DNA from 4 places in the Nocardioides massiliensis genome. Region 2 is predicted to be linked to each of the others. Evidence: predicted binding sites of a transcription regulator. Region 2 holds the regulator's gene; each other region holds the start of a gene.

Evidence for each region. The regulator LexA, encoded in region 2, represses DNA repair genes until DNA is damaged. The targets are predictions, from matches to a motif close to TCGAACANNTGTTCGA.
Region 1: a site for LexA is predicted at 2,665-2,680, ahead of J2S59_RS16670 (SAV_6107 family HEPN domain-containing protein). Genes of this name have one in related genera too.
Region 3: a site for LexA is predicted at 3,185-3,200, ahead of J2S59_RS05455 (HNH endonuclease signature motif containing protein). Genes of this name have one in related genera too.
Region 4: a site for LexA is predicted at 2,114-2,129, ahead of J2S59_RS14015 (HNH endonuclease signature motif containing protein). Genes of this name have one in related genera too.

Annotation. Positions count from the first base shown of each region.
Region 1 is NZ_JAUSQM010000001.1:3,377,100-3,381,938, reverse strand. Features, by position in the region: gene J2S59_RS16690 (phytoene desaturase family protein) at 1-1,070, opposite strand, end outside; gene J2S59_RS16685 (GNAT family N-acetyltransferase) at 1,128-1,658, opposite strand; gene J2S59_RS16680 (YbaK/EbsC family protein) at 1,666-2,160, opposite strand; guanidine-III (ykkC-III) riboswitch at 2,201-2,264, shown strand; gene J2S59_RS16675 (DMT family transporter) at 2,278-2,595, shown strand; gene J2S59_RS16670 (SAV_6107 family HEPN domain-containing protein) at 2,698-3,162, shown strand; gene J2S59_RS16665 (methyltransferase) at 3,190-3,969, shown strand; gene dinB (DNA polymerase IV) at 4,000-4,839, shown strand, end outside.
Region 2 is NZ_JAUSQM010000001.1:2,570,582-2,575,420, forward strand. Features, by position in the region: gene J2S59_RS12680 (GH1 family beta-glucosidase) at 1-561, shown strand, start outside; gene J2S59_RS12685 (LacI family DNA-binding transcriptional regulator) at 558-1,619, shown strand; gene lexA (transcriptional repressor LexA) at 1,616-2,344, opposite strand; gene J2S59_RS12695 (LysM peptidoglycan-binding domain-containing protein) at 2,620-2,961, shown strand; gene J2S59_RS12700 (lysoplasmalogenase family protein) at 3,118-3,858, opposite strand; gene J2S59_RS12705 (hypothetical protein) at 3,874-4,170, opposite strand; gene J2S59_RS12710 (trimeric intracellular cation channel family protein) at 4,234-4,839, shown strand, end outside.
Region 3 is NZ_JAUSQM010000001.1:1,067,310-1,072,148, forward strand. Features, by position in the region: gene J2S59_RS05430 (DUF3817 domain-containing protein) at 1-94, opposite strand, end outside; gene J2S59_RS05435 (SURF1 family protein) at 91-993, opposite strand; gene J2S59_RS05440 (MBL fold metallo-hydrolase) at 1,086-1,916, shown strand; gene J2S59_RS05445 (response regulator) at 1,947-2,654, shown strand; gene J2S59_RS05450 (Hpt domain-containing protein) at 2,673-3,053, opposite strand; gene J2S59_RS05455 (HNH endonuclease signature motif containing protein) at 3,373-4,620, shown strand; gene J2S59_RS05460 (RipA family octameric membrane protein) at 4,763-4,839, shown strand, end outside.
Region 4 is NZ_JAUSQM010000001.1:2,815,122-2,819,960, forward strand. Features, by position in the region: gene J2S59_RS14000 (ATP-binding cassette domain-containing protein) at 1-263, opposite strand, end outside; gene J2S59_RS14005 (RNA polymerase sigma factor) at 304-1,560, opposite strand; gene J2S59_RS14010 (YciI family protein) at 1,571-1,990, opposite strand; gene J2S59_RS14015 (HNH endonuclease signature motif containing protein) at 2,143-3,651, shown strand; gene J2S59_RS14020 (aldo/keto reductase) at 3,677-4,543, opposite strand; gene J2S59_RS14025 (N5-glutamine methyltransferase family protein) at 4,614-4,839, shown strand, end outside.

The DNA of each region.
Region 1 (4,839 bases), 810 kb from region 2:
CGCAGGTCGAGGCCGTAGCGGGCCAGCGCGACCACGATGTCCTCCGACACCCGGCCACGACCCAGCAGCGTGACGCCGAGGGTCCCGTCGGGCCCCACCCCCGATCGCCGTACGACGATGGTGGGCTCGCGGTGGAAGACGGTCTCCGTGGCCAGGTCGGGGGCGGAGCTGCCAAGGCCCAGGTGGCTCACGACCGGTGGCAGTGCGGGCATCGTCCGCGCGACGTGGCGCGCGAGGGTCGGGAGCCGGCGCGGGTCGACGGCGCAGACCACGAGGTCGGCGGCGAGCTCGCCCTCGCGGGTGGCGACGGCGACGGCGGCGCCGTTGCGCACGACGACGTCGGTCGCCGGCGTGCCCAGCTGCACCGTGACGCGGCGCTCGCCGAGGCGCTTGGTGAGCACCTGGGTGAGCTGGCCGAGGCCGCCCGGCACGGTCCAGACGCCGAACTTCTGCTCGACGTAGTCGAGCACGCCCCACCACGCCGGCACGTTGCGCGGGTCGTGTCCGGCGAGCTCGGCGTGGTGCAGGGCGATGGCGCGCAGCCGGACGTCTTTGAACGACTTCCGCACCCGCTTGTGCAGCGTCTCGCGGCTGAAGAGCAGGTCGCGGGTGCTGCGGTCGACCAGGTCGAGGGCCCAGGGGCGCTCGAGATACTCACGGCGCACGGTCTCCCACGGCGTGTGGAACGACTCGGTCCAGGCCATCCATGCCGCGGCCGCCTTCTCGCCGAGGGCGGCGGTGAGGGCCTCCTGCTGGGGGACGCGTCCGGCGGCGAACGTCACGCGGGTGTCGTCCTCGAAGCGGTGCTCGCGGAACTGCGGCACCGCGACGAGCTCGACCTCCCGCTCGAGCGGTCGCCCGGACTTGCGGAACAGGTCGCGGATCGCGCCGGGCAGGGGAGTGGCGCTCGGGCCGGCGTCCCAGGTGTAGCCGTCGTGCGCGAGCAGGCCGAGGGCCCCGCCGAGCTCCTCGCGGGCCTCGAGCAGCGTCACCTCGTGCCCGATCTTGGCCAGGCGCACGGCCGAGGCCATGCCGCCGAGCCCACCGCCGATCACCACCACGCGTGCCATGGGCTAGACCCTAGGCTGCGCCGACGCGCTGAACGGCAGCCGGCAGCGGATGGACGATCAACGGTCGCTCAGCGAGCGCCAGTAACGCAGCTCCGGGACGAGCCGCCCGTGCAGGTCTTCGGTGCGCTCACCGCCGTCGGGCACCCATCCGCGCCGCTCGTAGAACGTCCGCGCACGGTCGTTGTCGGCGAGCACCCACAACGTCGCGTCGGTGAAGCCGTGACCGACCAGTGCCTCCTCCGCCGCAGTGATGAGCTGCGCCCCGATGCCGCGGTCCCACCACGGGCGCAGCAGGTAGATCGCCGCGACCTCGCCGGTGGTGTCGGGGTCGAGGTCCTCGTCGCGGGTGGGGCAGACGCCGACGAAGCCCACGACGCGGCCGTCGACCACGGCGACCAGCACGGTGTTGCGCGCCGGAACGTCGGCGAGGAACTCCGCCCACCAGTGCGTGCGCTGCTCCACCGACAGGTTGTCGAGCAGCGTCGCCGGGAGCAGGCCGTCATAGGCCTGCTGCCAGGTGGTGACGTGCACGTGCGCCACGTCGGCCGCGTCGGCTTCCGTCGCGGGCCGGACCTCGATCGTGCTCACGGGGTCCTCACTCGACGTCGAGCGGTGTCGCACCGGTGAGGGCGATGAGCTCGTCGTAGGTGGAGCTGAACACCGCCGCGGGGTGTCCGGCCGCCGCCCACACGACGGGGTGGCGCGCCAGCCACGGGTCGATCCACGTCGGCACCGGAGCCGGGTGGGCGAAGGGGGAGACGCCGCCGATGACCTGTCCGGTGTGGGTGCGGACGAAGTCCGGCTTGGCGCGCCGCAGCTCACCACGGCCCAGCGCCGCCGACACGAGGGGTACGTCGACGCGGTGCGCACCGGAGGTGAGGATCAGCACCGGCTCGCCGTCCGCGTCGAAGAGCAGACTGTTGGCGATGGCGCCGACCTCGCAGCCCAACGCATCGGCGGCGAGTGCAGCAGTGTGGACCGCGTCGGGCAGGACCCGGATCTCACCGGTCCCGCCGCGCGCCGCCAGCTCCGCACGGAACGCCGCGATCGAGGGGTGCTCCGCCGGCTGGTCGGTCGTGACGTCGCTCATGGCGCCCGACTCTAGGAACTCAGCCTTGTTTGAGACACTGGGGGTGCCTGCAAGCGGCACCGGACGAGGTGCGCCGTACCCGGCCAGCGACAAGACGGCGCAGAGGAGTGGTCTGTCGTGCTCGCATGGATCGTGCTGGTCGTGTCCGGGGTGTTCGAGGCGGTGTGGGCCACCGCGCTCGGGCGCTCTGCCGGCCTCACCAAGCTGGGGCCCACCACCGTCTTCGGGGTCGCCGTCGTGATCAGCATGGCCGGCCTGGCCTGGGCGATGCGCACCCTGCCCACGGGCACGGCGTACGCCGTGTGGGTCGGGATCGGTGCCGGTCTGACCGTCGCCTACGAGCTGGCCACCGGTGCCCAGCCGTTCTCCGTCGCCCGGGTGCTGCTCGTCGCCGGCATCGTCGGCTGCGTCATCGGTCTCAAGCTCGTCTCCTGAGCCTTCGCTCCCCGCGCAACGGTCGGTCTTGACCGACTGTCGGTGCCGGGGTCTACCCTTCGATCAGGGTCGAACACGTGTTCGATGAGAAGGGGAGGCCCGATGTCACACCACCTGGTCCCGGAGACCGCACTGACCGCACTCGAGCGCTCGGCGCGCTCGCTGCAGGACGCGGTCGCCGCCACCGAGCCCGGACGCAGGTACGCCGCCGCCCACGTCGCCGCGCTGCAGGCGACGGCCGCGGTGCTGGCCGCGCGGGCCCGGCCCGCCACGCCCCGGGCGCGGCGCCAGCGCAACGCCTGGGTGCTGCTGTCCACGGTTGCGCCGGAGTTCGAGGAGTGGGCGAGCTTCTTCGCCGCCGGTGCGGCGAAGCGCGCTGCTGCCGAGGCCGGGTCCCGCCACGCCGTCACCGAACGGGAGGCCGACGACCTCGTCCGCGAGGCCGACCACTTCCTCGCGCTCGTGGAGCGGTCGCTGGGGCTGGCGCAGGGGAGCGTCGTGGTCACGACCGTGCCGAGCGCGCTCCCGGCGACCCGCCCCGCGGGCCGTGTCGGACGCGCCGGCTGAGCAGCCTCGGATGAGAGAGTGGGGCGCATGGCGAGCGCACCTCCTCCTCCCGGCGCCGGCGACCCCGGCTCCGCCACCGTCAGCCAGCGCCGCGGTCTCGCCCGGACCGCGGTGGTGTGGGCCGCCCTCGAGACTGCCCTGGGGTCCGTGCTGCGCGAGCGCCGGGCGGAGCGGTTGCGCGTGCTCGACGTCGGTGGCGGCACCGGCGACTTCGCCGTCCGGGTGGCGGGCCTCGGCGCCGATGTCCTCGTCGTCGACCCCAGCCCCGACGCCCTCGCTGCGCTCGATCGGCGCGCCCGCGAGCGCGACGTCGCCGACCGGGTCCGCGGACTGCAGGGCGACGTCGAGTCGCTGTCGTCCCTGGTCGAGCCGGGCTCGGTCGACGCCGTGCTCTGCCACGGCGTGCTCGACGTCCTGCCCGACCCCGCGCCGGCCTGGGAGGCGTTCGCGCGCGTGCTCCCCGCCGGCGGCCTGCTCAGCGTCGTCGTCGGTCAGCTGCACGCGGCGGTCCTCGCCCGGGCGATGGCCGGCCACCTCCACCAGGCCCGTGAGCTGCTCGAGACCCCGCCGACCAGCGGGCCGCGCCGGTTCACCGTCGACGACGTCCGGGCCAGCGCCACCGGTGCGGGCTTCGGCATCGACACGGTCCACGCTGTCCGGGTCTTCTCCGACCTGGTGCCCAGCGCTCTGCTCGATCTCGAGCCAGGCGCGGCCGAGGCGCTCCTCGCCCTCGAGTCCGCGGTCGCGGAGCGCCCCGAGTACCTCCCCCTCGCCCAGCAGCTCCACGTGCTCGCCACCCGCGTCTGACGCCGATCACGTCGCCGGCGCGGGTGCGCCGTGAGCGACCCGTCCCTGGCGTGCCGGCTGCTGCACGTCGACATGGACTGCTTCTACGCCTCGGTGATGCTGCGTGAGCGTCCCGAGCTCCACGACGTCCCGGTGATCGTCGGGGGCGCCGACCGGGGGGTGGTGCTGTCAGCCAACTACCCCGCCCGCGCGGCCGGCGTCCGCTCCGGTGTCCCCACCCGTCAGGCGCTGCGCGCGTGTCCGACAGCCGTCGTGGTGCCGCCCGACTTCGCCGCCTTCACCGAGGTCTCCCACGCGGTGCTCGAGGTCTTCACGGAGTTCACCCCGTCCGTGCAGGTGCTCTCGCTCGACGAGGCCTACCTCGACGTCGCCGGGGCGGTCCGCCTGCTCGGACCGCCGGCCGACATCGCCGAGCAGGTCCGTGCCCGCGTGTGGGAGACCCAGCAGATCCGGTGCAGCGTGGGCGTGGCCGCGACGCCGACGGTGGCGAAGATGGCGACCAACCGCGCCAAGCCCGACGGGGTCTGCGTCGTGGCGCCGGAGGAGACCATCGCGTTCCTGCGCAGCCACCGCGTCGGCGAGGTGTACGGCGTCGGTCCCCGCACCGCCGCGGTGCTCCACCGGCTCGAGCTGCACACCGTCGCCGACGTCGCGGCGGTGCCGATCGAGATCGTCGAGGCCGCCCTCGGACGGCACGCCGGCCGGTGGCTGTGGGACCTGGCTCACGGGCGCGACCACCGGGGCATGGAGGCCGGCCGGTCCCAGCAGCGCGCCGAGCGCTCGATGAGCAACGAGTCGACCTTCGGGTCCGACGTCAGCGATCCGGAGGAGCTGAGCCGACAGCTGCTCCGGCTCGCCACGAAGCTGGCA
Region 2 (4,839 bases):
CTCGTGCAGGACGGGGACCTGGCCGCGATCGCCGGCAGCGCGGAGTGGATCGGCATCAACTACTACAACCCCGAGCGTCCCGACCTCGCTCGCGAAGGCGACCCGACCGACGGCGTACCCGTCTATCCCGGCGTCGAGCGGCTCGTCCTGCGTCCGCGGGGGCCGCTGACCGACATCGGCTGGGAGGTCGACGCCCAGGGCATGACCCAGGTGCTCGTCGACACCCACGAGCGCACGGGCCTGCCGGTGCTGGTGTGCGAGAACGGCGCTGCCTACCACGACACGCTCGCCGAGGGTCGCGTCGACGACGCCGCTCGGGTCGACTACCTGCGTGACCACGTGGCCGCGGTGGAGAAAGCGCGCGCTGCCGGTGCCGACGTCCGTGGCTATGTCGCCTGGACCCTGCTCGACAACTTCGAGTGGGCCGAGGGCTACACCCAGACCTTCGGCATCGTGCACGTCGACCGGTCCACGCGTGCCCGCACCCGCAAGGCCTCCTTCCACTGGTACGCCGAGTACCTGCGCCAGCGGCGTGACGCGAGGAGCTCCGAGGAGTCGTGACCGGGATCCGCGACGTCGCGCGCGAGGTCGGCATGTCCACCGCGAGCGTCTCGCGTGCCCTGCGTGGCCTGCCGGGGGTGTCGCCGGCGACCCGGCACCGGGTCCTCGAGGCCGCGCGTCGGCTGGGCTACGTCGCCTCCCCTCAGGCGGCCGGGCTCGCCAGCGGCACGACCCGCACGATCGGCGTCGTGGTGCCGTTCGTGACGCGGTGGTACTTCTCCTGGATCGTCCAGGGCGCCCAGGACCGCCTGCGCGGCGAGGGCTACGACCTGCTGCTCTACAACCTCGGCGGCAAGGAGAGCGCGCGCGAGCGGCTGCTCGCCACGCGCTACCTCGCCAAGCGGGTGGACGCCCTGCTCGTCCTGGCGCTCACCCCGACGCCGGAGGAGCAGGAGAACCTCCGCTCCTGGGACCTGCCCGTCGGACTGGTGGGGGCGGAGGCCCCCGGCTTCTGCTGCGTCGACATCGACGACGTCGGGGTCTCGGCCCAGGCGGTCGACCACCTCGTCGAGCTGGGGCATGAACGCATCGCCTACGTCGGCGGCGGCCTCGAGGACACCCTCGACCACCGCGCTCCGCGGCTGCGGGCCGAGGGCTGGCGAGCAGCGATGGCTCGCCACGGACTGCCGCTGGTGCCGGGCTACGACGAGGTCGGCGACTTCACGATGGCGGGCGGCGAGCGGGCGGGGGAGCGGCTGATGGAGCTCGCCGACCCACCGACGGCGATCTATGCAGCCTCCGACGAGATGGCGATCGGTGTCCTGCGGGCGCTGCGGCGCGCGGGGCGGCGTACGCCCCAGGACGTGTCGGTGATGGGCGTCGACGACCACGAGATGGCGTCGTTCCTCGACCTCACCACGGTCGCGCAACCGGTCTACGAGCAGGGCGAGGCGATCACCGCGATGCTGCTGGCCGCGCTGCGGGGCGAGCTCGCAGCAGAGAGCCCGGCGGGCAGCCCGGCGGGGAGTCCGACGAACCAGGGCAGCGCGACCCGTCGGACGTTCCCCACGACCCTGGTGGTGCGCAGCAGCACCGCACCACCGGGCGGGACCGGCTAGACCCGGCGCAGGACCGCGGTGACCTTGCCGAGGATCGTGGCGTGGGTGCCGTCGATCGGCTCGAAGGCGTCGTTGTGGGGCAGCAACCAGACCTGACCGTCGACGCGGCGGAAGGTCTTCACCGTCGCCTCGCCGTCGATCATCGCCGCCACGATCTCGCCGTTCTCGGCGGTCGGCTGCTGGCGGATGACGACGTAGTCACCGCTGCAGATCGCGGCGTCGATCATCGAGTCGCCGCTGACCTCGAGCAGGAACAGCGTGCCGTCACCGACGAGCGTCTTGGGCAGCGGGAAGACGTCTTCGACGCGCTCCTCGGCGAGGATCGGCCCGCCGGCGGCGATACGTCCCACCACGGGGACGTAGGCGGCGCTGGGGCGGTGGTCCCCGATGCCGGTCTCGTCGACCGATGCCTCGCTCGCCGGCCCGACCGAGCGGCGCCCGGCCATGGCATCGGGTAGCAGCACCTCGAGGGCGCGCGGACGGTTGGGGTCGCGCTTGATGAAGCCCTTCTCCTCCAGCGTGCGCAGCTGGTGGGCCACGGAGGACGAGCTCGCCAGCCCGACGGCCTCGCCGATCTCGCGCATGCTCGGCGGGTAGCCGCGCTGCTCGACCGACTCCACGATGACCGTCAGCACGCGCTGCTGGCGCGGCGTCAGGCCCGTGGCGTCGGGGGGTCCGTCGGGGAGCTCGCTGACGCTGGCGCGGGGACGCTTCGGGGCTGCCATGAGGCGAACCTAGACCTCCGGGCTGGTGCAGATCAAACATCTGTTCGAACGGCGTGTCGTCCCGGTGGCCGCCGAGGCGTTCGAACATTTCTTCGGTTCGGTCCTTGCGTTGTTCGAACAGGTGCTCTAGCGTCGTACGTGTGTTCGAACGAACAGGCTCTCGAATGCAGGCCCACGCCGTCGGTCCGGCTTCTCGCCGGCTCATGACTGTCGGTGCCGACCACTAGACCTCGTTCCGACCGATCCACCACCCGCTCTCTTCCCCGGAGGCATCCATGAGCACCTTGACCCTCAGCCCCAGCTTCACCCCCGTCCGCCGTCCGGCGCCGATCCGCCTGACCCGCCGCGGTCGGCTCGTCGTCCTGGCGGTCTGCCTGTTGGCGGCGCTGACGGTCTCGATCGTGGTCGGGGGCCAGTCGGTCGCCACCCGCGACGCAGGCACCCCGGTGCCCACCCGCACCGTGGTCGTCGGCGCCGGCGACACGCTGTGGGAGATCGCCTCCGACGTCGCCGCCCCCGGCGAGGTCCGCGCGATGGTCCACCGCATCGAGAAGCTCAACGCGCTCGAGGGTGCCGGCCTGCAGGTCGGCCAGGAGCTGGCCATCCCGCTCGGCTGATCGAGCCGCATTGGCGTCCCTCGCGACCACGCGGGGCGCGCACCTGATTTCTCGTCGGGCCTCCCTCGACCCGGGGTCCGACGAGAGGGGAAGACGAGGGGCGGGCCCGGGGTGGGCCCGCCCCTCGTTGCATGTCCTCCCTCTGTGCGACGAGCGTCACCGGGGCAGCGCGCTGATCCCCTCGGCCAGGAGCAGCTGCGCGCTGGTGTAGCTGGCCATGACCGCGCCCTCGAGCACGGCCGGCGCCTCGGGCCAGACGTGCTCGCGCACGGCGAGCACGCTGTCGGAGAACACGAACGACGCAGCCCCCGCCGACACCAGGATCCGCGCCGCGCGCGTGCCGCGGGCGCTGAACGCGCCGAGTGCCATCGCGCTGAGCAGCAGGCCGTACGCCGTCGTGGGCGCCTGTAGCGCCGGGTCGCGGCGGCGTGCGGCGACGCCGGCGACGACGGCGTTGGTGCCGGCCAGGACCCCGAATGCCGCCCGCAGCCGGGGGAGGCCGGGCGTAGCTACGGTGCGGGTGGCGGTGGCCGCGGGTGCCGTGCGCGTCCGTCGGGTCAGCACGAACCGCGTGAGGTAGGACCCCTGCGCGACGGCGAAGGCCGTCATGCCGGCGCGCAGGGCCCCGTCGCCGGAGCGCAGCAGCGCGACGTCGCCGGCGGTCGAGGCGAGCTGGGCGGTCACCAACAGCCGCTGGTCGCCGGCCGGGTTGCCGGCCACCAGCAGCGGCAGGAGCGCCGGCTTGGTGTAGCGGCGCAGCCGGTGGGCGCGGGGGTCCGTCGAGGCGGCCAACGCGGTGTCGGTCGCGGCGAGGGCGACGTACGCCGCCCGCAGGGCGGGTCGGCGCCAGCGGGTGCGTGCAGGGACGGGTGCGGGCGGGACGGCGGGCTCGGGCATGGCGGAAGGCTAGTGTCAGCGCGCCGCGCGCCGACCACCGCGGGCACCGGGCGCGGGGGACAGCACGCCGAGCTCGCGGAGCACCCGGGTCAGCAGGATGAGCGCGATGAGCAGGCACGCGGTGGCGCCGAGGCCCGCCAGCGTGGTGAACAGCCAGGCGATCGAGGTGCCGCTGCGGGCGAGCACGCCGAAGGTGATCGCGGCGCTGATGAGGTAGAGCCAGGCACCGATGGTGGCGACGGTGCCGAGCAGGTAGCCGAGGACGCGTCGCGGTGAGGTGCGCCGGGCGCGCCGTCCGGAGTGTCTGGCCACGGGAGGCATCCTCTCCGACCCGGGCTCCGGTTGGGGGGAGGCTCGGCGCACTACGGTGACCAGGTGCTGCTCATCACGCTGGATCTCCTGGGGATCTTCGCCTTCGCGCTCACCGGCGCGCTGGTGGCGTTGCGCAAGGACCTCGACGTCTTCGGCCTGCTGGTGCTCGCTGGGGCGACCGGACTCGGCGGTGGTTTCGTGCGCGACGTCCTGATCGGGGCGACCCCGCCGGCCGCGCTGGCCGACTGGCGCTACCTGCTGGTGCCGGTCGTGACCGGGCTCGCCGTCGCGCTGTGGCACCCGGTCTTCACCCGCATGGAGCGGGTGATCGGGGTGCTCGACGCCTTCGGGTTGGCGTTGTTCTGCGTGACCGGCACCGTGAAGGCGCTCGCCTATGGGCTGGGTCCCCTGCCGGCCGCGATGCTCGGCATGGTGACCGCGGTCGGTGGCGGCATCGTGCGCGACCTGCTCGCCGGGCGCGTGCCGGTCGTGCTGCAGAAGGACCTGTACGCCATCCCCGCCTTCGTCGGCGCGATGATCGTCGTGGGGGCCTATGAGCTGCGCGACCTGGGCTGGGACCTGCCCAACCCCGCCGTCGCGGGGGTGGCGATGACCGTCTGCCTGGGCTGGCGCCTGCTGGCGATGCGGCGCGGCTGGTCGGCCCCGCGT
Region 3 (4,839 bases), 1.5 Mb from region 2:
CGTAGTGCAGGGGGAGCCCGATCAGGCACAGGATGATCAGCAGGACTCCGACGATCGCGGACATGACCTGGTACCGCAGCAACGCACCTCTCACGACGTCGAACCTACCGGCCGGTTCGGTGAACGCCGTGTGGCGTCGCTCTCCTCGTCACCCGGGTCGTCACCGTCTGCACTGCCCTGCTCGGCCAGTTCGCGGGCAGCGACCACCTCGTCGCGCCCGAAGCGCCACCAGATGAACGCGGCGAACGCGGCGAACACCCACCACTCGATCGCGTAGAGCAGGTTGCGCAGGGCGGTGAAGACACCGACCTCCGGCAGGTCGCTGGGGCCGACCGCGACGGGGCTGTCGGTGTCAGTCAGCTCGGCGCCGTCGACCTCGCGCGCCACGACGTACCCGCTGAACAGGTCGATGCCCACCCGCTGCGTCAGCGAGGCGATCCGCAGCTCGGGCAGGACGTCGTCGTGCGGGTCCTCGTCGACGATCCCGCTGCCCTCCGACGGCTGCAGCCAACCGACGACGTCGACTCGCGTGCCGTCCGCGGGGGGAGCGGGGTCGGTCGGCGCGTCGACCCAGCCGCGCACCACCGGGATGGCGGAGTCGGTGCCGTCGACCGAGACCGGGGTCACCACCCACCAGCCGACGTCGGGTGCGGTGACAGCCTCGGCGGACGGGTCCTGGCGCGGATCGTCGCGGTCGGCGACGAAGAACGTCTCACCGGTACGCCACTGACCGGTGAGCTCGACCGGTCGTCCGAGGTCCTGGCCCGGGAACGGGTCGTCGCCGTCCATCACCGCCAGCAGGGCTACCGGCTCGGACTGGGACAGGTCGCGGGCCTCGGCCTCGCGGCGCTGGGCCCAGGCGTCGTACTGCCAGACGCCGGCGATCAGCGCGATCGAGACCGCCAGGACGCCGATCACATGGACCCCCAACATCCGTGGCGTCACCAGCGCGCGAAGCGGGGAGACGTCCTCGGCGAACGGGTCGGGGGCCACCTCTCCACGGTACGGCGTGACCTGCGCGACACGCGGTCGAGCCCCGGTTCGAGCGAACGCACGATGGGCGGCCCGCACCCTAGTCTGGCGCGATGATCGCGCGCGTCCACCATCTCGACTGCGGCACCATGGTCCCGCTGCTGGCCGGACGGGTGCTGCCGGAGCGGCTGGTGGCGCACTGCCTGCTCCTCGAGCGCAGCGACGGGCTGGTGCTGGTCGACACCGGATTCGGGAGCGCCGACGTCGCCGACCCCCGGGGCCGGCTCGGGCCTGCGTTCGTTCGCGTGGCCGGCGCGCGTCTGGACGAGCGACAGACCGCAGCGGCGCAGGTGCGCGCGCTCGGTCACGACCCGCGCGACGTGACCGACGTCGTCGTGACCCACCTCGACCTCGACCACGCCGGCGGCATCTCCGACTTCCCGACCGCGCGGATCCACGTGCGCGACGACGAGCTCGCCGCGGCGCGCGCCCGCCGGACGCCAGCCGAGAAGAACCGCTACCGCCGCGCACAGTGGGCCCACGGTCCGCACTGGGTCGAGCACCGTGCCGACACCGGCATCGACTGGTACGGCCTGACCGCCGTGCCCGTGCTGCCAGACACCGATGACATCGTGATGGTCCCGCTCGCCGGCCACACCCGTGGCCACGCCGGGATCGGCGTACGTCGCCCCGGGGGTGGGTGGCTGTTGCACGCCGGCGATGCCTACTTCGCCACCGAGGAGAAGACCGACCCGCGCCGAGCCCCGCGGGGCATCCGCGTGCTGCAGACGGCGATGCAGGTGTCGGGGAAGCTGCGCCACGAGAACCAGGAGTGCCTGCGCGCGCTGCACGCGACCCACGGGACGGGTGCGAGCCCCGCGGTGACGATGTTCTGCGCGCACGATGCCAAGGAGTTCGCTGCGCTCGCGCGCGTGAAACCGTGATGGCACCAGTGCTCTGGCAAGATGACGGACATGAGCCTCAGCCCTGACCATGACCGCCGTGCGCTGGTCGTGGAGGACGATGCCGACATCCGGGAGCTCATCGTCTTCTCGCTCGAGGCCCAGGGCTTCACGGTCAGTCAGGTCGGTGACGGCCGGGAGGCCGTGACCGCGGCGCGCGACCTCGATCCCGACCTGATCACGCTCGACCTCGGCCTGCCCGGGCTCGACGGCATCGAGGTGTGCCGGCGAATCCGCGAGTTCAGCGACGCCTATCTGATGATGGTGACCGCGCGCGACGAGGAGGTCGACAAGCTGATCGGCCTCGAAACCGGGGCCGACGACTTCCTGTCCAAGCCGTTCTCCCCGCGCGAGCTCAAGGCGCGCGTCAACGCGATGTTCCGCCGCCCCCGGCGAGCCGTCGTGGCCAGCGAGCCGGAGCAGGACGTCCTCGAGCACGGCATCCTGCGGGTCGACGTCGACGGCCGTCGGGTCCAGGTCGACGGTCAGGAGCTCGAGCTGACCCGCACGGAGTTCGACCTGCTCGCCGAGCTGATGCGGACGCCGGCTCGGGTCTGGAGCCGCGAGGCGCTGCTGCGCTCGGTCTGGGGCGACGAGTGGACCAGCGACACCCACCTCGTCGAGGTCCACATCGGCAACCTGCGTCGCAAGCTCGCCGCGGCCAGCGACGGTCAGCGGTTGATCCACACCGTGCGCGGTGTGGGCTACCGGATGGAGTGAGCGCCGGCGCGCCGCGGGTCAGGCGACCTGTCCGAGGTGGCGCTCGAGGTCGGTTCGAACGCGCTCGGCCGCTGCCGTCAGACGGGACGCGAGCTCGCAGGCCGCGACGGCGACGTGCTCGCGCAAGTGGTCCTCGAGGTCAGCGGCCAGCGCCTGGAGCTGACGGGCACCCACGGTCGCGGAGGACACCTTCAGGCTGAGGACCGCGTCCATCGCCGCGACGGCGTCGTCCCCGCTCACCGCGGCCTGGATGCGCTCGACCCGCCGCGGCAGCATGAAGAGGTACGCCCGGGCGAAGCGCTCGGTCGCGCTCGGGTCCTGCAGCGCGTCGACGAGCGCGGCAAGCACCGCGGGATCGAACGCAGGGAGCGTGCTCTCGTCGCGCAACACGGCTGCCATCACTGGTGCCTCCGGGATCTGGGGAAGATCAGTACAGCCTCGCCGATGGCGCTCAAGGTGGGGAGTCTCCGAAGGTCCGGATTTGCGCAAGAACGCCGCAAGAACCTCACCGTCAGGGGTTGTCAGCGTGTTCGAACTGGTATACGGTTAGTGGTACGCCGTACCGGCGACGAGGCCTCGCATCCAGCGCTGGTCGAAACCGGACGGACAGACGCACCACGGTTAGTAATTGCCCCACCCGAGAGCGTGGATGGGCCCCCGGCGTCGCCGCGTAGATCAGTTCATCGATCATCACGCTGCGCGAAGGGAGGCCCCCGTGATGAACAGTCAACACCCCATCACCGACAGCCTCGCCGTGCTGCACGCCGCACTCGACCAGGTCGGGGTCGCCCAAGCCTGGGCACTACCGCCCGAGGCCAAGAAGCAGGTCCTGCGCGACCTGGCCCGCGCCGAAGCCCGCGTGACCGCGATGAAGCTGCAGGTCCTCGCCCTCTCCGCCGACCTGGCCGAGGAATCCGGCGACAAGGACGCCGGATCCTGGCTGGCCCGCGACCAACGCCTCGAACGCCGCAACGCCCGCCTCGACGACAAACTCGCCAGCGCCCTCGACACCCGCTGGCACCACCTCACCGACGCCTTCACCGCCGGCGCAGTGAACCTCGACCAGGTCCGCGTCATCGCCCGCGCCCTCGACGAGCTCGTCGAGGGCAACGACGACCTCGACCCCGAACTGGTGCAGCGCGCCGAACACACCCTGATCGACCACGCCACCAAGTTCGGACCCCGCGAGCTGCGCATCCTCGGGCGCCGCATCCTCGAACACCTCGACCCCGAAGGCACCCAAGCCCGCGACGAACGCCGCCTACGCGACGCCGAAGCCCACGCCAACAAAACCCAACGCCTGTCCTGGCGATCCCTCGGCGACGGCACCACCCGCCTCACCGGGGTGATCGGTGACGACGTCGCCCACCGCCTCGAGACCATCCTCAACGCCTTCGCCCAACCCCGCAAACAAGCAGCCGCCGCCGACGGCAAACTCATCCCCCGCCCCCGCCTCATGGCACTCGCTTTCCGCGACCTCCTCGAACGCCTCGACCCCACCCGCATCCCCGATCACGGCGGAGACGCCACCACCGTCGTCGTCACCATCACCCTCCACGAGCTGCGTGAGGGGCTCGGCAAAGCCGGGCTCGGGTTCGACCCCGACGGCGACGACACCCATATCACCCCCGAGCACGCCCGCCGCCTGGCCTGCCAAGCACAGATCATCCCCGCAGTCCTCGGCCAAGCCGGCGAGATCCTCGACCTCGGGCGCGCCAGCCGCCTGCACACCCCCGCGATGCGCAAAGCCATCCGCCTCCGCGACAAGACGTGTCGCGCCGACGGCTGCGACATCCCCGCCACCTGGTGCGAGATCCACCACCTGGTCCCGTGGAGCGAGGGCGGCAAGACGTCGGTCAAGGACGGCGTCGCGCTCTGCAGCCACCACCACCACATCGTTCACGACCCCGCGTTCGACCACGAGCGACATCCCGACGGCAGCTTCAGGTTCTACCGACGCAGATAAGCGCCGACGTGCCGCACGGGACGGACGGACCCCAGGCAACCAGGAGCGAGTCCGGGCGCAGCTCCGATATTGCGCTAGCGCGGAACCCCCTCTGCGCGCGCCCACAGACATGCATCGACCGGTCGCCCTATCGTGAGAGACGATGACTTCCGTGGAGGCAAGCAACAGCGACGGCGAGATCTACCGCATTGCCGTCGACGAATATCGCTTCCAGGCGCA
Region 4 (4,839 bases), 240 kb from region 2:
GCTGTGGTCAGACCCTCGAGGACGTCGACGTCCGGTCGGGCCATGGACGGCATGAACCCCTGGACGAACGCGCTGTAGGTCTCGTTGATCAACCGCTGCGACTCCGCGGCGATGGTGCCGAAGACGAGTGAGCTCTTGCCCGACCCGGAGACACCCGTGAAGACGGTCAGCTGTCGCTTGGGGATCTCGACACTGATGTCCTTGAGGTTGTTCTCCCGTGCCCCCTGGACCCGGATCACTCCGGCGGCTGCGTTCGTCGTCACAAGCGTCGATCGTAGGGGTGCCGTGCCGACTCCGTCACGGTCATTGCGCGCTGCTGCCCGCCCCGGCGGCGAGCGCCGCCTTGGCCATGAGCACGGCCCGCTGGCGGGCGTTGCGGGTCAGCGCCGCTGCTGCCCTCAGCGCGGCCTCGGCCTCGTCGCTGCGACCGAGCCGCGCCAGCAGCTCGCCGCGGACGCTGGGCAGCAGGTGGGAGTCGCGCAGGACACCGCTCGCCGCGAGCTCGTCGGTGAGCGCGAGTCCGGCCTCGGGGCCCTCGGCCATGGCGACGGCCACCGCGAGGTTGAGCCGCACCACGGGGTTGCCGGTGCGCGCGGCCAGGGCGCGGTAGAGCGCCACGATCTGGCGCCAGTCGGTGTCGGCGGCCGCCGCTGCCCGCGCATGGCACGCTGCGATCGCCGCCTGCAGCGCGTAGGGACCTCTCCCCCGCCCCAGCCGGTCGCTGCGCCGCAGTGCGTGGAGGCCGCGAGCGATCTGCGCGTGGTCCCAACGCGTGCGGGCCTGGTCCTCCAGCAGGACCGGCTCACCAGCTGCGTCGACCCGGGCGGGGAACCGCGACGCCTGCAGCTCCAACAGGGCGTGCAGTCCATGGACCTCGGGTTCGGTCGGCATGAGCACCGTCAGCATCCGGCTCAGGCGCAGCGCCTCCTCCGCCAGGTCCGGTCGCATCCAGGAGTCGCCGCTCGTGGCCGCATAGCCCTCCGTGAAGACCAGGTAGACGACGGAGAGCGCCGTCTCGAGCCTGCTCCCCCACTCCTCCGGCGACGGGACATCGAACCGCACGTCCGCGTCGCCGAGCACCCGTTTGGCACGCACGATGCGCTGCTGCACGGTCGGCACGGACACCAGCAGCAACCGCGCGATCTCCTCGGTCCCCAGCCCGCTGACCACCTTCAGGGTGAGTGCGACCCGGGACTCCCGGGGTAGCACCGGGTGGCAGGCGGTGAACATCAGCCCCAGGACGTCGTCGTCGGACCCGTCCGGTGACTCCGTGACCACCTCCGAGTCCAGGTCCCGGGCCAACGCGGCGTACCGGGCGCCGAGGCGTGCGTTGTGCCGGAACAGGTCGATCGCCCGGCGCCGCCCCACCGTCGTCAGCCAGGCACCCGGACTGCGGGGTACGCCGGAGCGCGGCCAGGACTCGAGCGCCTCGGCCAGCGCTTCCTGCGCGAGGTCCTCGGCCAGGGCGAGGTCGCCGGTGAGGCGGGCGAGGGTAGCGACGACGCGCGCACCCTCGACCCGCCAGACCGCTTCGACCGTCCGGGTCTGCTCGCTGGTCACCGGTAACCGGTCACTCGGTCCCGAGTTCGCGACGCCACTCGGCTTCCTTCTGGACGTACTCGTTGTCGGCGTAGTCGGCGAAGTCCGTCTCGTCGGTGACGCGTCGTACCTCGAGCTTGGACCCCGGTCCGAGCGGACACCGGCGCGCCCACTCCAGCGCCTCCTCGGGCGAGGAGACCTGGAGGATCCAGAAGCCGTTGAACAGCTCGTGGACCTCGCCGTAGGGCCCGTCGGTGACGATCGGCTCCTCGCCGGAGAAGTCGACGACGAAACCCGGCTCGGGCGCCAAGCCGTCACCACCGAGCAGGACACCGGACTTCATGAGCGCCTCGTTGTAGGCCCCCATCGCGTTGATGATCTCCTCGAAGTCGGTCTCGGCGTACGCCGCCTCGGCCTCGGGCGTGGCTCGCATGATCAGCATGAACTTCATCTCGGGTCTCCTGCCGTGTCGGCACCCGCCGTCGGGCGCCTCTCACCCTGACGTCGAACGGCGACCCACGGCAATCGACACGACCGAGAACATTTCTGAGGGAAGTTCTCACGCGCCTTGTGGTCGAACATATGTTCGAGTATCGTCGGGTCATGGACCCCTCCTCCATCACCGACACCACCGGCGTGGTCGACCGCGCTGCTGTCGCGAGGGTGCTGCGGGAGGTCGCTGACCTGGTGGACACGCTAGCTCCGGCCACCGACATGTTGCGGGCGGCGCAGACCGGGCGTGATGTGTGTGATGTGCTGCGGGTCGCGGGGATCACGGAGCTGGTGGAGACCAAGGGCTTCGAGGACGAGGGCGCCTCCACGATCACCACCTGGGCGCGGCGCGAGCTGCGCCTCGATGCCCACGAGACCGCCCGGTTGCGGCGCACCAGTCGGGTCACCGGAGTCATGGCGAAGGTCGGGGCTGCGGCCTCAGCAGGCCGGTTGCGCACCGAGCACCTCAACGTGTTCGCCTTCGGTATCAAGCACATCGGTGTGGACAAGATGCTGGCGGCCGAGGAGACGTTGGTCGACTACGCCGTGACTCACGAGCCGGGTGCGTTGATGAGCGTGGTGCGCGAGATGCGCGCCCGGCTCCATCCCGACGAGCTCGACCGGGCCTGGCTTGAGGGCATGGACAAAGAAGACCTCCGCTTGGTGCGGTGTGGCGACGGGTTCAACGTCACCGGGTTCCTCGGCGCCACCACCGGCGCCCAGCTCAAAGCCGTCCTCGACTCACTGACCAAACCCAGCGACGCAGGCGATGAACGCACCGCCTCCGCACGTCGCTGCGCCGGGCTGTCCGCGCTGCTGACCGGGATCCTCGACGGCGGTGTCCTGCCCGCCGACAAAGGCGTACGACCGCATATGACCGTCACCGTGCCTGCCGACGTCTTCGGTGCAGCCGCAGCCGCAGCCCAGCACGGTGCGAGCCCCGGCGGTGCGGCACCGGACGGCGGTGCGGCGGACCCGTTCGCGCCGGTCGCACGGTTGGAGGGGTTCGGACCCATCGGTCCCGCACTGGTCGGCTACCTCGCGTGCCTGGGACAGGTCACGGTCGTGACCACCGCCGGTGCCGCACCCGACTCCGGGGTGCTGAATGTCGGACGCACCCGTCGGGTCGCGACGCTGCGGCAACGCAAAGCCGTCGAGGCCCACCAAGCCCACCGGTGCGCCACCCCGGCATGTGGGCTGCCGGTGGAGGAGATCCACCACCTCACCTGGTGGTCGGCCGGCGGGGCGACCGACCTGGACAACCTCATCGGGCTCTGTGGGCCGTGCCACCGGCTGGTCCATCACGGCAAGCTCGTCATCACCGTCCCCACGCACGGCACCACTGGAGCGACTCCCGAGCCCGACCTCGCACCCGCTCCTGAGCCGGCACCGGACTCCGCGTCCCGCCTCGAGCGGCGCCTGCAGGAGTTTTTGCGCCCGCTGCGCCCACCGGCTCCTCCGCGACGCAGCCACGAACGACCCCATGAGCGGCCGCATGTGAAGCCTGGCCGCACCTACCGGTTCACCACCCAGCGTGGCGAGCCCGTCCGCCGCCGCGCCGGCTCCGTTCTCCTCACCGTCCACCACACGACACCCCCGCCCTACCCCCGGCGGGAGTGACCAGGCTGACGCACGACCGGTCAGCTCACGAGGCGTCGAGCCGAGCGATCTCCTCCGGCGTCAGGACGAGGTCGGCGGCCTCCGCGGAGTCGCGGATGCTCTGGGGTCGCTTCGCGCCCGGGATCGGGATGACCACCGGCGACTGCGCGAGCTCCCAGGCCAGCGCGACCTGCTGCGCGCTCACGCCGCGTTCGGTGGCGATCTCGGCGAAGGCCGGGTGCTTGTCGGCCAGCTCCTTGGCGTTGGTCAGTCCGCCCAGCGGGCTCCACGGCAAGAACGCCAGTCCCAGCTCCGCGCACACGTCGATCTCGGGCTGGCTGCTGCGGAACGCCGGCGAGTACTGGTTCTGGACGCTCACGAGCGCCTCCCCCAGGGCTTCGTGAGCATGCCGGATCTGTGCGGGATCGGCATTGGAGAGTCCGATCGCGGCGACCTTGCCGGAGTCGGCGATCTCACGCAGCGTCGCCACCGTCTCCTCCCAGGTGACGTCCGGGTCGGGCCGGTGGTGCTGCCAGAGCGCGATCTGCTCGACGCCCAGTCGCGACAGGCTGGCGTCGACCGCGGAGAGCAGGTGCTCCCGGGTGCTGTCGACGGCCCAACCGCCGTCATCGGTGCGGACGTGTCCGCCCTTCGTGGCCAGCAGCACGCGGTCGCGCACCCCCAGCTCGTCGAGCATGCCGGCGACGAGGGTCTCGTTCTCGCCGTTGGCGGCGGTGCCGCTCTCCGCGCGACCGTAGGCATCGGCGGTGTCGAAGAGCGTCACGCCGGCATCGAGGGCGGTGCGGATCGTGTCGAGCAGCTGGTCGCGGGGCTGCTCGCCGGTTTGGGAGAAGGTCATGAGCCCCAGGCCGATCGCGCCGACCTGGTGGGTGCCGAGAGTTCGCGTGTGCATGCTCACAGTCCTACCGCACCGTGCCTGACCTGCGGCGCAGGCCGCTGACGCCAGTGCCTACGGTGGTGCGGTGAGTGCACTCGCCGATGCCCTGCGCCGTGCCGGCTGCGTCTTCGCCGAGGCGGAGGCGGCCGAGGTGGCGCGCCACGTCGGCTCCGACGCCTCCCGCGTCGCCGAGGTCGTCGCGGGTCGTGCCGCGGGCATCCCCCTTGAGCACCTCCTGGGCGTGGCTCGCTTCGCCGGCCACGACGTCGAGCTCGACCCCCTGGTGTTCGTCCCCCGGCGCCGCGCCGAGG